DNA from 3 places in the Rhodoferax sp. LS1P39 genome. Region 3 is predicted to be linked to each of the others. Evidence: predicted binding sites of a transcription regulator. Region 3 holds the regulator's gene; each other region holds the start of a gene.
The links. The regulator FNR, encoded in region 3, switches genes on or off when oxygen is low (the NO sensors DNR and NnrR bind a similar motif). The targets are predictions, from matches to a motif close to TTGATNNNNATCAA.

Region 1 (5,166 bases), on a different contig from region 3:
CCTCGGTGAGGTAGCCGCCCTCCTCGTAGCCCACGTAGCCGGGCGGCGCGCCGATGAGCCGGGCGACGGAATGCTTCTCCATGAACTCACTCATGTCGATGCGGATGAGGTGGTCTTCCGAGTCGAACATGAAGCCCGCCAGCGCCTTGCACAGCTCGGTCTTGCCCACGCCCGTGGGGCCCAGGAACAGGAAGGAGCCGGTGGGCCGGTTCGGGTCACTCAAGCCCGCACGGCTGCGGCGGATGGCGTTGGCTACCGCGGTGATGGCCTCGTCCTGGCCGACCACGCGGTCGTGCAGCTTGACTTCCATCTGCAGCAGCTTGTCGCGCTCGCCCTGCATCAGTTTGGACACGGGAATGCCGGTGGCGCGGGCCACCACCTCGGCGATTTCTTCCGCGCCCACCTGGGTGCGCAGCAGGCGCGGGGCGCTGGCGGAGCCCTTCACCGATTCCTTGGCCTGCGTTTCCTTGAGCTGCTTTTCCAGCTCGGGCAGCTTGCCGTACTGCAGCTCGGCGACCTTGTTGAAGTCGCCCTTGCGCTTGAGTTCTTCGATCTGGAAGCGCATTTTCTCGATGTCGCCCATGACCTCTTTGGAGCCTTGGGCCTGGGCTTTCTCCGACTGCCAGATCTCGTCGTAATCGGCAATCTCCTTTTGCAGCCGAACGATCTCTTCCTGGATCAGGCCCAGGCGCTTTTGCGAGGATTCGTCTTTCTCGCGCTTCACGGCTTCGCGCTCGATCTGCAGCTGGATCAGGCGGCGGTCGAGCTTGTCCATCACCTCGGGCTTGGAATCCATCTCGATCTTGATCTTGGCCGCGGCCTCGTCGATCAGGTCGATCGCCTTGTCAGGCAAGAACCGGTCGGTGATGTAGCGGTGGCTGAGCTCGGCCGCGGCCACGATGGCCGGGTCGGTGATCTGCACGCCGTGGTGCACCTCGTATTTTTCCTGCAGGCCGCGCAGGATGGCGATGGTGGCCTCTACCGTGGGCTCGCCCACCAGGATTTTCTGGAAGCGCCGTTCCAGGGCCGCGTCTTTTTCGATGTACTTGCGGTACTCGTCCAACGTGGTGGCACCCACGCAGTGCAATTCGCCGCGCGCCAGGGCGGGCTTGAGCATATTGCCCGCGTCCATCGCGCCCTCGGCCTTGCCCGCGCCGACCATGGTGTGCAGCTCGTCGATGAAGACGATGGTCTGGCCTTCGTCCTTGGCCAGCTCTTTCAGCACGGTCTTCAGGCGCTCTTCGAATTCACCGCGGAACTTGGCTCCGGCCAGCAGGGCCGCCATGTCCAGCGAGAGTACGCGCTTGCCTTTGAGCGACTCGGGCACCTCGCCCGCCACGATGCGCTGGGCCAGGCCTTCGACAATGGCGGTCTTGCCCACGCCGGGTTCGCCGATCAGCACCGGGTTGTTCTTGGTACGGCGCTGCAGCACCTGGATGGCGCGGCGGATTTCGTCGTCGCGGCCAATCACCGGGTCTAGCTTGCCCATGCGGGCGCGCTCGGTCAGGTCCAGGCAGTATTTTTTGAGCGATTCGCGCTGGCCTTCGGCATCGGCGTTGTCCACACTTTGGCCGCCGCGCACCGCATCAATCGCCGCTTCCAGCGATTTGCGGGTCAGGCCCGCGGCGCGCACCTGCTGGGCAAAGTCGGCCTTGCTGTCGGTCAGCGCCAGCAAAAACAGCTCGCTGGAGACGAACTGGTCGCCGCGCTTGATGGCTTCTTTCTCGGCCCCCTGCAGCAGGCTGACGAAGTCGCGGCTGGGTTGCACCTGGTCTTGCCCGTGCACCGTGGGTAGCTTTTTGAGGGCCGCCTCGGCCACGCCCAGCAGGCTGGGCACGTTCACGCCTGCGCGCTGCAGCAGCGCCTGCGGGCCGTCGTCTTGCCGCAGCATGGCCGCCAGCACGTGGGCCGGTTCGATGTAGCCATGGTCGGCACCCAGTGCCAGGGTTTGTGCGTCGCCCAGGGCTTCCTGGAATTTGGTGGTGAGTTTGTCTTGTCGCATGTGGATCTCCAATGCTGTGACAGATGGGCCAGAGCTCTGCTTTTTCAAGACTCCGCGGTGGCAAAGCTTGCGCCAGATCAAACCCGGGGCTTATAAAAAATCAGCCTCCTGTGCTTATGGAATCAGCACAAGCAGCTATAAAAACAGAAGCAAATGCAAATAGACCCAAAGTCCTAAAATCCACCCATGAACATCCACCAGCTCTCGGCCCGCTACAACCAGGAGCAAGACCGCATTCTGGTACGCATCAACTCCACCGAAGGCACCGAGATGCGCCTGTGGCTGACCCGCCGCCTCACCCTGGCCCTGTGGCCCACGCTGAACAAAGCCGTGGTGGAGCACGTGGCGCGGCAAGACGGCGGCGCCAGCCACTTGCGCGACGAGGCCAGCAAGAAGATGCTGGCCGACTTCCAGCGCGAAGCCGTGCTGCGCGAGGCCGACTTCTCCACACCCTACCAAGATGCACCCGACACTGCTGCCCCTGCCGCCTTGCCCCTGGGCAGCGCCCCCCTGCTGGTGACCGAGGTGCGCATCACCCCGGTGGCCAACGGCCCCCTGAAAATCGCCTTCAACGAGCAGTTGGTGGGCCAGGCCAACGGTCGTGGCTTCCAGGTGGAGCTGGCCCCGCCGCTGGTGCACGGCCTGGTGCAGTTGCTGGAGCGGGCCCTGCAGCAGTCGGCCTGGGGGGAAGGCAGCGAGTTGCTGGGCGCACCGCCGCTGCAGGCCAGCGACGCGCCGGTGCAGGCAGACCGGCCCAAATACCTGAATTAGTTGCGGACCTGGGTGGCTATTTGTCCCCCTTTTGAGGGATGCAGGTAACTGCCAAAGTTCTATTCTTGAACCGTCCCAGGCGCTCCCTGCCGGGGCGCAGGTGCCGCCCATTGGCGCACGGGCATCTGCTCCATTTGCGCCGGATGAAACAGGAGCAACACCATGGCCACTACCACCATCAGCATGCCCTCGGTAGGCAACGTCGTGCGGGTCTCGATCCCGTCCGAAGTCCACAACGACATCGCCAAATTCCAGAAAATCCAGAAAGAGCTGCTGGGCAAACTGGGCTGTCTGGGCTGCTGCTCGGGCTGGGACATTCGCTTCAATGTGCAGCGGCAGTTTGTGCTGGATGCCAAGCTGGGCCTGCAGGAAGTGCTGCGCTGAACCCACAGCCTCGCGCCATGTTCCAGCCGCCGCCGCTGGGCGTGGGGATGGTCTACTTCCCCGCGCTGGCCCCGTTCTACGCCGACTGCGGCGGGCTGCTGGACGTGCTGGAGGTAGAGCCGCAAACCCTGTGGCACAGCGGCGTGGCCGCCCACTCGCTGATGGATGGCGCCTTTGCATCGCTGCTGCGCAGCCCGCAGTGCAAGCTGGTGCATGGCGTGGGCATGCCGCTGGCCGCGTCGGTCGATCCGGATGCGCGGCAGTTTGCGCCGTGGCGCGAGAGCATTGAGCGCCTGCAAGCCCCCTGGGCCAGCGAGCACCTGGCATTTCAGCGCGTGCCCCAAGCCGGTGGCGGCAGCGCCCACAGCGGCTTTTTGCTGCCGCCTCTGCAGTCGCAGGACGTAGTGACGCTGGCGGCGCAGCGCATCCGCGCTCTGCAGCAGCTATCGGGTGTGCCCATCGCGTTTGAAAACGGCCCCAACTACCTGCGCCCGCAGCCCGGCGAGCTGCCCGACGGCCAGTTCTACGCCCAGGTGGCCACGCAGGCCGACTGCGGCATGGTGCTAGACCTGCACAACCTGTGGTGCAACGAGCGCAATGGCCGCCAGTCCATGCATGCCGCCCTGCAGCAATTGCCGCTGGAGCGGGTGTGGGAAGTGCACGTGGCCGGTGGCGAACTGCACGACGGCTACTGGCTGGATGCGCACAGCGGCCTGGTCCCGCCCGAGGTGATGGCCGCGTGCGCCGAGTGGCTGCCCCGGCTACCCAACCTGGGGGCCCTGGTGTTTGAAATCATGCCCGACTACGTGCAGGCCCGGCAGATCGGCTGGGATCTGCTGGCCGGGCAGTTGGAGGCGCTGCAGACACTATGGCGCACCCGTGGCAGCGCCGTGGCAGCCCCCACGATTGCGGTTTTTCCGCCCGCAGGCCCCGCTGCGCTGTCACCCGCCGATTGGGAGCAGACCCTGGGTGCGCTGGTCAACGGCCGCACGCCCGAGCCCCATGCCAGCGCACTGGCCGACGACCCCGGCGTGCCCGTGCTGCGCCACCTGGTGGAGAGCTTTCGCGCGGGCACCCTGGCCGAGGGCCTGGCCCTGAGCTACCGGCTGCTGGTGCTGACACTGGGCGATGCCGCCGCGAATGCGTTGATGGCCGAATTCTGGCGCGGGCAGTGGCCGCAGCCCTTTGTGTCCGACGAGCTGCAGGCCTTCCAAAGCTTTGTGCACGCCCATCCCGAGGCCCGACAGGTGCCGCACCTGCTGCAGGTGCTGGACTACGAATGCCGCTGCGTGCGCGCCCAGTTAACCGGCGTGGAAGACTGGGCCCCGTTCGACTGCGACCCGCTGGCCCTGCTGGGGGCTCTGGCCCGCGGCACGCTGCCGTCGGATCTGGCGCACGGGGCGTTCGAGCTGCAAATTTCGCCCGGTTGACGCTTCAGGCGTTGCTGGCAGCAATGCCCCAACGCTGCAAAGCCGCATCGTCCTGCACCCGCGCATCGACCCAGCGCGCACCGTCCGGGGTCACTTCTTTCTTCCAGAACGGGGCCTGGGTTTTCAGGTAGTCCATCAAAAATTCGCAAGCCTGGAACGCCTGGCCCCGGTGCGCCGAGCTCACCGCCACCCAGACGATCTGGTCCAGCGGCTGCAGCAGGCCCACGCGGTGGATGACCTGGGCGGCGTAGATGTCGAAACGCTCCAGCGCCTGGTCTACCATGGCCTCGATCGCCTTTTCGGTCATGCCCGGGTAGTGCTCCAGCTCCAGGCTCAGCACCTCGCCCGTGACATCGGGGTGCCAGTCGCGCACGGTGCCCAAAAAGCTGACCACCGCGCCCACCCGGCGGTCGCCCTGGCGCAGTGCGGCCAGCTCGGTGCGGGGGTCGAAATCGGCGGTCTGGATGCGAACACGGGGTGAAGTCATGCGGCTATTTTGCATCCAGTACAGTGGCAGTTTTGATTTCTCGGGAGACAACTTTGACCGTTCCATACACCCTTGCCGTCCACGGCGGCGCA
Region 2 (5,166 bases), on a different contig from region 3:
GCGGGGCCTTACATCCTCGAAATCACCATGGATCCATTGAACGTCATCGACGAACTCGACGAAACCAACAACGTGACACGTATCGACGTGACAATCCCGTGATGGCAAGTCCTGGCAAAGAGGCATCGACATGAACTGGAAGATCGCATTGGCCGCAGGGGCTGTTGGCGTCGCAGGCACCTACTTCTACATGGCCAACGGCCAGGCACCTGCGACCCCATCGGCCGCCAGGACGGTGGTGGCTCCAGATGCCGCAGCGCCGTCGGAGCAGCACGACCATGGCGTGCCGCACGCGCACGGGAACGACCACCAGCACGACCACGATGCGTCCGCGAAACCCATGCCTCGCGTGGACACCCCGTTGAACGCACAAGCCCGCGCCGTGGTGCAGCAGTTCGATCAATTGCGGGGCATGGTCCCTGGAGACGCCGCGATTGCATTGGGCCGCCGAATCGAGGCAGGCATGACCCCGGAGAACGCCGCGGGCTACGTGCAAGCGCTCGTGAACGCCGACAACCCGGCGGTCGAACGTTCCGCCATGGCGGCACTCGCGCGTTCTGCCAACTCCGAGCAGATTCTGGCCTTGGCCGGTGAGTACAGCGTGCTGCCGCCCGACAACCGCGGGCGCATCCTCCAGACCCTGGAAAGCATGGCGAATCCAGCCGCTGTCGACGGCTTGACCCGCATTGCCGCCGCCGACACCACCGAGAAGCGTTCAGCGCTGGTCATGTCTGCGATGTACGGCATCGCCAATATCGGCAGCATGGACGGCGTTCAGTATCTGCTCGGCCAGCTCGTGCCGGGCCAAGCCGACCTCGCCTTGATGGCGTTGGAGCGGGTGCACACCCAGCAAGGGATCGAGATCATCCGGTCTGCGGGTGAAGGCAGCAAGGACGCGGCAGGCATCTTGCCCGCGTACCGCCCTGCGTTGACGCGCATCGCAGCGTCCGCCGGCAAGTCCTAACGGATGGTCGCGGCGCAGAACATCGTCTGGGTCACGCCCGAAGGCGGCGGCGGGCCGAATTACGCGGGAATGTGATTTTGAAGCCATATTTTCAGGCCTAAAATAAGGCACTAGCGCCCATTCCATGGGCGCAAGAAGCTCCTGTTTTTGATATTAAAAACAGGAGCATTTTTTTGTCCATCCCCTGGAACGCCACCCTTGCGCCCTGATGCCCCCACCCGCCTGGCCCAGTCAGCCATCTGGCTGATTCCGCTGCTGTGGGCGGTCAACTATTTTGTGGCGCGGCGGGCACCGGGGGTGATCGAGCCTTACACGCTGGCCTGCATCCGCTGGGGCCTGGCGGGGCTGCTGCTGAGCCTGCATGCGCGTGCCGAGCTGCGGCGCGAATGGCGCAACATTGCGGCGGTGTGGTACCAGTACGGGGTGCTGGGCTTTTGCGGCATGGTGGTCTGCGGGGCCTGGGTGTATGTGGGCGCGCAGACCACGGGTGCGGTGAACATTGCGCTGATCTATTCCGCATCGCCGGTGCTGATCGCCCTGGGCTCGGTGCTGTGGCTGCACGAACGCATGCGCGGGTCGCAGGCTCTCGGCGTGGCGATCGCGCTGGCGGGCGTGCTGCATGTGATCGTGAAGGGCGAATGGACGGCGCTGGGCCAGGTGCAGTTTGTGGTGGGCGACCTCTGGATACTGGCCGCCATGGTGTCCTGGGCGCTGTATGCGCTGCTGCAAAAAATATGGCCCAGCACCCTGGGTGCCACCGCCCGCCTGGCCGCCATCTGCTGGGGGGCCATGCCGGTTTTGCTGCTGGGCACCGCCTGGGAAATGGCCCAGCCCGAGACCCCGCCGCTGGGCACCGAGGCCTGGGCGCTGGGGCTGGCGGCGGCCCTGGTGCCGGGCATCATGGCCTACGGGATTTATGGCTGGGCGCAAAAGATTCTGGGGGCCAGCAAGGTGGCCGTCACGCTGTACCTGGGCCCGCTGTATGGCGCGTTGCTGGCCTGGTGGGTGTTGGGCGAAAGCCTGGGCTGGCACCATCTGCTGGGTGCCGCGCTGATTCTGCCGGGGGTGTTTTTGGTCTCACGTGCGGGCAAGCGTTAGGCGCGTGAACCGCCAGGTAGTCCTGCACGCCGCACCCGTGTAGGCGGTGGCCCCGTTCTTTGATCTAGCGCAACCACAGAGCGCACCTACGGCCTACACTGCTGCATACAACTTTGGAGGCACACCATGAAAATTCTTCTTGCCGTGGACGGCAGCGACCACACCAAAAAAATGCTGGCCTACTTGGCCACCCACAGTGAACTGTTTGCAGGCGTGAGCGACTACATCGTGCTGACGGTGCAGCCCAGCATTCCGCCCCGGGTGCGCTCGGTGGTGGGCCAGGCGGCGGTAGACAACTATGCCAATGAAGAGGCCGAGCTGGTGCTGGCCCCGGTGACCGAATTCCTGCTGCGCCACGGCATCAATGCCAAGACCAGCTGGAAGATGGGCCCCCCCGGCGAAACCATCGCCAAGTTCGCCGAAACCGAAAATTGCGACCTGCTGGTGATGGGATCCCATGGCCACGGCGCTCTGGCCAACCTGGTGATGGGCTCAGTGGCCACCCAGGTGCTGGCGCACTGCCATGTGCCGGTGTTGCTGGTACGTTAAAAAACAAGGCCTTTTTCAGGGCCTGAATCACCCCCTGGCGCTTATTCTATAAGCGTGAGCAGCTCCTGTTTTTGACATCAAAAACAGGAGCTTTTTGTTTTAGCTTTGGCGCGGCCAGAGCTGGGTGTCGGTGATGGCGCGCACATCCACCCGCACCGGCAAAATCCCGTCGCGGGCCGAGCGGTCGGCCACGGTTTGCAGGGCGCTGATGTCGGCCTCGCTCACCGGCCGCCCGGTCACCGCAGCGCGGCCCGTGATGGTGCGCGCCGCCTCGATGGGCAACCGGGTGAGCTGTGTATAGGCCTGGGCATAGGCCTCGGGGTGGGCCAGCGCCCAGTCGCCCGCGCGGCCCAGCCGGTCGAGAAACTGCACGATGGCTTTGCGCTTGCCGGGGTCGGCCAGAGCCTCTTCGCTGGCGGTGATGAAGCCCAGGGCGGTGTTGATGCCGCGCCCGTCGCGCAGGATGCGGCCCCCGTTTTGCAGCGCGATGGTGTAGTACGGGTCAAATATCGCCCAGGCATCGATCTGCTTGGACGAGAACGCGGTGGACGCGTCGGTGGGCAGCACAAACTTCACGGTGACTTCGTCGCGCCGCACCCCGGCTTCTTCCAGCGCGCCATACAGCTGGTACTGCGAAATGCTGCCGCGCGCCGACGACACCACCACGGTCTTGCCGCGCAGGTCGGCCACACTGCGCAGCGGCGAGTCGCCCTGCACCACGATGCCCAGCGAATCGGCCTTGCCCACGCGCGTGGCCACGATCTTCATCGCCGTCTTGCCCACCGCCGCCGCCAGCACCGGTAAGTCCCCCGCCATAGCCGTGTCCACCGCGCCGCTGCGCTGGGCTTCAAACAAGGGCGCAGCGCCCTGGAAGTTGGCCCAGCGCCAGGCAAACGGTGCGCCGTCCAGCGCCTTGGAGGCCTCGAACAGGGCGCGTAGGCCGCCAGCCTGGTCGCCCAGGACCAGCGCGGCCTGCGATTGCGCTGCGCTCCACAGCGGAAGTGCGCCGATAGTGGGCAGTACGGCGGCACGTTGCAGCCATTGGCGGCGGGAAAGGGATAAGGGAAAGTTTTTCATGCTGCGAAGTTAACCAACCCGGCCCACCGCCCCAACGACGCATTCCAGATATGCAAAGCCGATTTCCTGCGTTGGCAATCCGGTGGTGGCTGGTTAGCCTGTGGCCACACCTTTCTGTTTCAAGGATCCCCATGAGCGCCGTTTTATCCATTGACCGCAACGCCTTGCAACTCAATCCGCACCCGCAGCAAAAATTCTGGTTCGACCCCATCCCGCCGCGCACCAGCATCGCCGCCGAGCGCCGCCACCGGCAGGAGCGCCTGGCCGGTGCTTTCCGGCTGTTTGCCCGCTTCGGCTTTGCCCAGGGCCTGGCCGGGCACATCACCGCCCGCGACCCCGAGCTGACCGACCACTTCTGGGTGAATCCTCTGGGCGTGCACTTCTCGCGCATCAAGGTGTCCGATCTGCTGCTGGTCAACAGCCGGGGCGAGACGGTGATTGGCGACCGGCCTTTGAACAAGGCCGCGTTTGCCATCCACGCCGCCATCCATGAGCACAACCCCAACATCATCGCCGCCGCCCACACCCACTCCACCTACGGCAAGGCCTGGTCCACCCTGGGCCGCAAGCTGGACACGCTGACGCAGGATGCCTGCGTGTTCCACGACGACGTGGCGCTGTTTGACGACTTCACCGGCATGGTGGTGGACGAAAGCGAAGGCCTGCGCATCGCCCGCGCTTTGGGCGACCGCAAGGGCGCGATCCTGAAGAACCACGGCATCCTGAGCGCCGGGCCCACGGTAGAGGCCGCCGCGTGGTGGTACATCGCGCTGGACAACGCCTGCCACACCCAGCTGCTGGCCGAAGCCGCAGGCACGCCGCAGCCAATCGACGAGGCCACCGCCCGCCACACCCACCGCCAGATCGGCAAGCCCGAGGGGGCGCTGCATGCATTTGAAAGCCTGTACGAAGGGCTGGTGGAGGCGGAACCCGAGTTATTGGATTGAAGGCCATTTTTCGGACACAAAATCAGGCCTTTGCGCCCATTCCATAGGCGGTAGCAGCTCCTGTTTTTGATATCAAAAACAGGAGCATTTATGCCCCATGCCAGGCCGCTGTACTAGGTTCGCTCAGCCGGTGTTACAAAACTGAAAGGCTTGTCCGTGGGTGGTGCGTCGATGTTCATGACTTCGTAGATGTGGCCGTCTTGGCGCATCACGAAGAGGCTGCACGCCAGGGCCCCTGAGCGCCCAATCGAGAACTGAAAACTCGTCATGCAGCCTTGTGCTAGGCGCAGGTCCAGCTCCAGCAGCAGCCGTGGGTCGGAGTCGGCCGCCAGGGTGGCGAAATCGCGGACCAATTGGGTCAGTGCGTCAAACAGGGCCTTGTGGTGGGTGTGGTGTAGGTTGAGAGATCGTATGGGCATGGCGTAGAAATAGGGGCCGCGTCTGTTCTTGTTCTAAATGCGGGTCCAAGCCGGTGTGGTAGGCAGCTGGGGCCGTATGGGGCGGGGGCGTGCTGCCACCGCATGCCCACCC
Region 3 (5,166 bases):
CTGCCCACCGCGAACAAGGCCATGCACAGCGCGCCCTCCAGCGGGCCGCCGCTGAGCGAGGCCACCAGCAGGGCGGAGTACAGCAGGCCACAGGGCATGAGTGCCCAGGCGGCACCGGCCACCATGATCCACGACCGGCCCGCCACCCGAGGGCGCAGGCTGGCCCAGAGGTTGCGGCCCATGCCATCCACCCACAGGGGTTGTCGCGCCAGCACCAAGAGCGTGCCGCCCCAGACCAGTACGGCCACGTGGAACAGCGTCCACACCGGGCGCAGCGCGGCAGATTGGTCTACCAGCCAAGCCAGGTTCTGCACGGCAGCGGCGGCCAATGCCCCCGCCAACGTGTAGCCCAGCAAGCGCCCGGCCTGCAGTTGCAACATGCCTTGGCGGGCCCCGGCCACGCGTACCACGCCCGCGCAGGCCGCGCCGCACATGCCTGCGCAGTGCGGGCCACCAGCAAGGCCCATGAGCAGGGCGGTCCAGGCTAGGTTTGTGAGCATGGGGTCAAGCCCTCACCCCAACCCTCTCCCCGACGGGGAGAGGGAGTCAGGCAGGACATCTGGCCCCCACCCCGGCCCTCCCCCGGAGGGGGAGGGTGAACATGTATGGCCCCCTCCCCCGCCGGGGGAGGGTTGGGGTGGGGTGGGGGCAGCGCGTGTGGGCATTAGATGATCCGGGAAAACCGGGCGCGGTTCTGGTCGGCTTGCAGGTAGCGGTCGAACACCATGGCCACGGCGCGCACAAAGAACCAGCCGGTGGCGGTGACCTGGATGCTGCCTGCATCCACCGTGGCCATGCCCGCTTGCACCAGGGGCTGCAGGGCCTGCAGCTCGGCGGCAAAGGTGGTTTTGAAGTCCACCAGGTAGGCCAGTTCGATGGATTCAAACTGCACCATGCCCTGGCACATGATGGCCATGATGATGGCCCGGCGCACCACGTCGTCGCGGCCCAGGGCCAGGCCGCGCACCACCGGCAGCTGGCCCTGGTCGATCATGTCGCAGTAGGCCTCCAGGGTCTTGGCGTTCTGGCTGTAGGTGGCACCGATGCGGCCAATGGCCGACACGCCCAGGCCGATCAGGTCGCAGTCGGGCTGGGTGCTGTAACCCTGGAAATTGCGGTGCAGCCGCCCCTGGCGCTTGGCCACGGCCAGCGCGTCGTTGGGCAGGGCGAAATGGTCCATGCCCACGTAGACGTAGCCCGCGCCCATGAGTGCGTCCAGCGCCTGCGACAGCATGGCCAGCTTGGCCGCACCGGTGGGCAGCTCGGCGTTCAGGATGCGGCGCTGGGGCTTGAAGCGCTCGGGCAAATGGGCGTAAGCGTACAGCGCGATGCGGTCGGGGCGCAGCGCCACGATCTGTTCCAGCGTGTGGGCGAACGAGGTGGGCGTTTGGCGCGGCAGGCCGTAGATCAGGTCGGTGTTGATGGACTCAAAGCCTAGGCGGCGGGCTTCGGCCACCAGGTCGAACACCTGCTGCGCGGGTTGCACGCGGTGCACGGCCTTTTGTACGTCGGCATCGAAGTCCTGCACGCCAAAGCTCAGGCGGTTGAAGCCCAGGGCGGCCAGGGCGGCTAGCCGGGTCGCATCCACGGTGCGCGGATCGACCTCGATGGCGTATTCACCGCCGGGGGCCAGGCTGAAGTGGCGGCGCAACAGGGCCATGAGCTGGGCCAGCTCGGCATCGCTCAAAAACGTGGGGCTGCCGCCACCCAGGTGCAGCTGGCTGACCGCCCGGCCCGTGCCCAGCTGGGCGGTGTGCAAGAGCATCTCGCGCTCCAGGTACTGCAGGTAGGCCGCGCCGCGCGCGTGGCGCTTGGTGATGATCTTGTTGCAGGCGCAGTAGTAGCACAGCGACTCGCAAAACGGGATGTGTACGTACAGCGACAGCGGCAGGGCGGTGGCGGTGTTGCGGCGCAGGCGCAGGGCGCGGGCGTAGTCCTCGCCGGTGAAGGCTTCCACGAAGCGGTCGGCGGTGGGGTAGGAGGTGTAGCGCGGCCCCGGCACGTCAAAACGCTGCAGAAGTTCGGTGGGGACGCGGGGTAATACATGGGTCATGGCGAGCGCTTTTGTTGCATCCCTGCAATGTGCCGCGAAGGGTCCGGGCCTCCCTTGACCTGGATCAACACCCCTGCAGATCGATGTGTTGAGAATAAGGCCACACAAAAAGTCCATACTACGTGCATGACACCTATCGCCATCAAAGTCGCCTGCTCGAACTGCAATCTGCGTGAGCTGTGCATGCCGCTCGGCCTGAACCAGGACGAGCTGGACCGCATCGACGGCCTGGTGGCCGTGCGCCGCAAGGTCAAACGCGGGGCTACGCTGTTCCGCAACGGCGAGACATTTACCGCGCTGTATGCCATCCGCACCGGGTTTTTCAAGACCTCGGTCACCACCGAGGACGGGCGCGACCAGGTCACCGGCTTCCAGATGGCGGGCGAGATCATCGGCTTGGACGGCATCGTCAACGACCAGCACACCTGCGATGCAGTGGCGCTGGAGGATGCCGAGGTGTGCGAGATGCCGTTTGAGCGCATCGAAGAGCTGTCGCGCGAGGTCAACGCCCTGCAGCGCCATGTGCACAAGATCATGAGCCGCGAAATCGTGCGCGAGCACGGCGTGATGCTGCTGCTGGGCAGCATGCGGGCCGAGGAGCGGCTGGCGGCCTTTTTGCTGAACCTGGTGCAGCGCCTGCACGCACGCGGCTTCTCGCCGCTGGAGCTGGTGCTGCGCATGACGCGCGAAGAAATCGGCAGCTACCTGGGCCTGAAGCTGGAAACAGTGAGCCGCACGTTCTCGAAGTTCTCCGAGGACGGCATTGTCGAAGTCAAGCAGCGCCACATCCGCATCCTGGACACCGACGCGCTCAAGCGCATCGTCAATCTGCAGACCTGCCAGTAGGCACATTGTTCACCGGCTGACTGACCAGCAGGGTCAGGCTGCTGATCGCCGCTGCCACCGCCCAGAAGGTAAAAAAGGCCAGGCTGTACACGCCTTGCCGCGACCATTCCAGCGACTGCCCCTGCCATTGCAGGCTGTTCGGGTCGACCACGGCAAACACCAGGCCCTCCAGCAGGCAGGCGCCTAAAAAAGCCGGCCACAACACACTGATCCAACGCGGGGGTGCCATTGCGTGCTCCGCTTATTTGGGCCGCACCGCGCCAGGCGGCGTGGCGGCGTGGTTGCGCCCCTGGATGGCGGGGGCCAGCGAGCCCTGGGTGGCCAGGGTCTGGTTGATGTTCAAGCCCTGGCGGTAGTAGTCCTGGGCCAGCACCGGGTCTTGCTGGGTGAATGCGATCCAGGCGGTGACCACCCCGGCCACCACCACCACCAGCGGGCCGGAGATCACCAGCCAGACATGGCCGTATTTCCACCAGGGTTTAGGGGTGTTGTCAGACATGGCTTCTCTCCTTATCGGGGCACGATGAACGTGGATTTTTCGGATATGCGGTGCTTGCCGTCGGCACTGGCGATGTCGAACACCACCGGGTGCGAGCCGGGCGTGGCCGAGCCGTAGGGGATGTGCAGGCGCACCGCCACCCAGCGCGACGCCACGGCACCCACCTCCACCTCGGTCTCCGATGCCACCACCAGCCCGGCCAGCCCGTGGGCCGACAAGGTGTAGCGCTGGGGCAGCTCGGTAGCGTTCATCACCTGCAGCCGGTAGACGTTTTCCAGCTGGCCCCCGCCCACGATGCGCGACAAGGCGGCGCGGTCGCGCACCACGTCCACCTTCAGCGGGGTGCGCAGCAGCAGCGTGGCCAGCAGCGCGGCCGCAATGGTCCACAGCAGCGCGGTGTAGATCAGCACCCGGGGCCGCAGCACCCGGCGCAGGATCTGGCGGGCGTTCCAGCCCCCGGCCATGCCGTTCTGGGTGGCAAAGCGGATCAGGCCCCGGGCGTAGCCCATTTTGTCCATCACGCCATCGCACACGTCCACACAGGCGGCGCAGTTGATGCATTCGTACTGCAGGCCCTGGCGGATGTCGATGCCGGTGGGGCAGACCTGCACGCACAGGGTGCAGTCCACGCACGAGCCCAGGCCCAGCACCGCCAATGCATCATTATTGGCCTTGCGGGAGCGGGCACCGCGCGGCTCGCCCCGGCCCGTGTCGTAGCTGACGATGAGCGTGTCCTTGTCGAACATGGCGCTCTGGAAGCGGGCATAGGGGCACATGTACTTGCACACCTGCTCGCGCATGAAGCCCGCGTTGCCATAGGTGGCGGCGCTGTAAAACAGGCCCCAAAACACCTCCCACGAGCCAAAGCTCAGGTCCAGCGACTCCTGCAGCAGCTCCTGGGTGGGGGTGAAGTACGACACAAAGGTAAAGCCGGTCCACAGCGACAGCAGAATCCACACCGCGTGTTTGGCCCACTTTTTGCCTATTTTCTGGGCCGACAGGGGGCTGCCGTCCAGGCGGATACGCGCGCCCCGGTCGCCTTCGATACGGCGCTCGATCCACATGAAAATCTCGCTGTACACCGTCTGCGGGCAGGTAAAGCCGCACCACAGCCGCCCGGCCACGGCGGTAAACAAAAACAGCGACAGGGCCGACACCACCAGCAGCCCGGTCAGGTAGATGAAGTCCTGCGGGTACAGCACCAGGCCAAACAGGTAAAACCGCCGCGCCGCCAGGTCCAGCAGAACCGCCTGGCGCTCACCAAACTGCAGCCAGGGCAGGCCGTAAAACACCAGTTGCGTGAGAAACACCATGCCCCAACGCCAGCGGGCAAACAGGCCCTGCACCGAGCGCGGATAGATCTTGGCCTGGGCCGCGTACAGCGACACCAGCTCGCCATCGGCAGCGACCGGGGTGATGGGGATGGTTTTACGCATGGCTTAGTACTCAGCCACGCAAGTATCGGAACATGAAAGCGCGCTTTCGCACCCATACCGTCGTTGCAAAGCCTCGCCATAGCCAGAGCTATGTCTGCGTTTTGCGCCTAGGCCTGCGCGCGAAATCATCACTTTCATTTTGTTCCTTTATTTACGTGCCTGAGTACTAGGGTGTCGGCTTGTTCGACAAACCCCACACGTAGCTGGTCAAAACGCGGATCTGCGCTTCGGTCAGTGTGGCGGTCTGGGCGGGCATCTGGTTGGTTTTGCCGTTGTTGACCATGGCGATGATGGCGGCCTCGCCCCAGCCGTGCAGCCAGATGTCGTCGGAC

Region 1: a site for FNR is predicted at 2,070-2,083, ahead of clpB (ATP-dependent chaperone ClpB). Genes of this name have one in related genera too.
Region 2: a site for FNR is predicted at 2,122-2,135, ahead of AC097O_RS22220 (universal stress protein). Genes of this name have one in related genera too.

What each region holds. Positions count from the first base shown of each region.
Region 1 covers NZ_JBWMAV010000017.1:46,426-51,591, forward strand. The annotation lists gene clpB (ATP-dependent chaperone ClpB) at 1-2,002, opposite strand, end outside; gene AC097O_RS21305 (hypothetical protein) at 2,189-2,773, shown strand; gene AC097O_RS21310 (hypothetical protein) at 2,936-3,157, shown strand; gene AC097O_RS21315 (MbnB/TglH/ChrH family RiPP precursor modification enzyme) at 3,175-4,587, shown strand; gene AC097O_RS21320 (molybdenum cofactor biosynthesis protein MoaE) at 4,592-5,074, opposite strand; gene AC097O_RS21325 (isoaspartyl peptidase/L-asparaginase family protein) at 5,128-5,166, shown strand, end outside.
Region 2 covers NZ_JBWMAV010000019.1:15,870-21,035, forward strand. The annotation lists gene AC097O_RS22200 (lysyl oxidase family protein) at 1-102, shown strand, start outside; gene AC097O_RS22205 (hypothetical protein) at 131-964, shown strand; gene AC097O_RS22210 (4Fe-4S dicluster domain-containing protein) at 968-1,039, shown strand; gene AC097O_RS22215 (DMT family transporter) at 1,163-2,062, shown strand; gene AC097O_RS22220 (universal stress protein) at 2,189-2,611, shown strand; gene AC097O_RS22225 (ABC transporter substrate-binding protein) at 2,711-3,688, opposite strand; gene AC097O_RS22230 (class II aldolase/adducin family protein) at 3,820-4,635, shown strand; gene AC097O_RS22235 (hypothetical protein) at 4,749-5,054, opposite strand; gene AC097O_RS22240 (methyl-accepting chemotaxis protein) at 5,088-5,166, opposite strand, start outside.
Region 3 covers NZ_JBWMAV010000013.1:113,460-118,625, reverse strand. The annotation lists gene AC097O_RS18780 (sulfite exporter TauE/SafE family protein) at 1-500, opposite strand, end outside; gene hemN (oxygen-independent coproporphyrinogen III oxidase) at 665-2,053, opposite strand; gene fnr (fumarate/nitrate reduction transcriptional regulator Fnr) at 2,180-2,899, shown strand; gene AC097O_RS18765 (hypothetical protein) at 2,877-3,128, opposite strand; gene AC097O_RS18760 (FixH family protein) at 3,141-3,398, opposite strand; gene ccoG (cytochrome c oxidase accessory protein CcoG) at 3,410-4,834, opposite strand; gene ccoP (cytochrome-c oxidase, cbb3-type subunit III) at 5,001-5,166, opposite strand, start outside.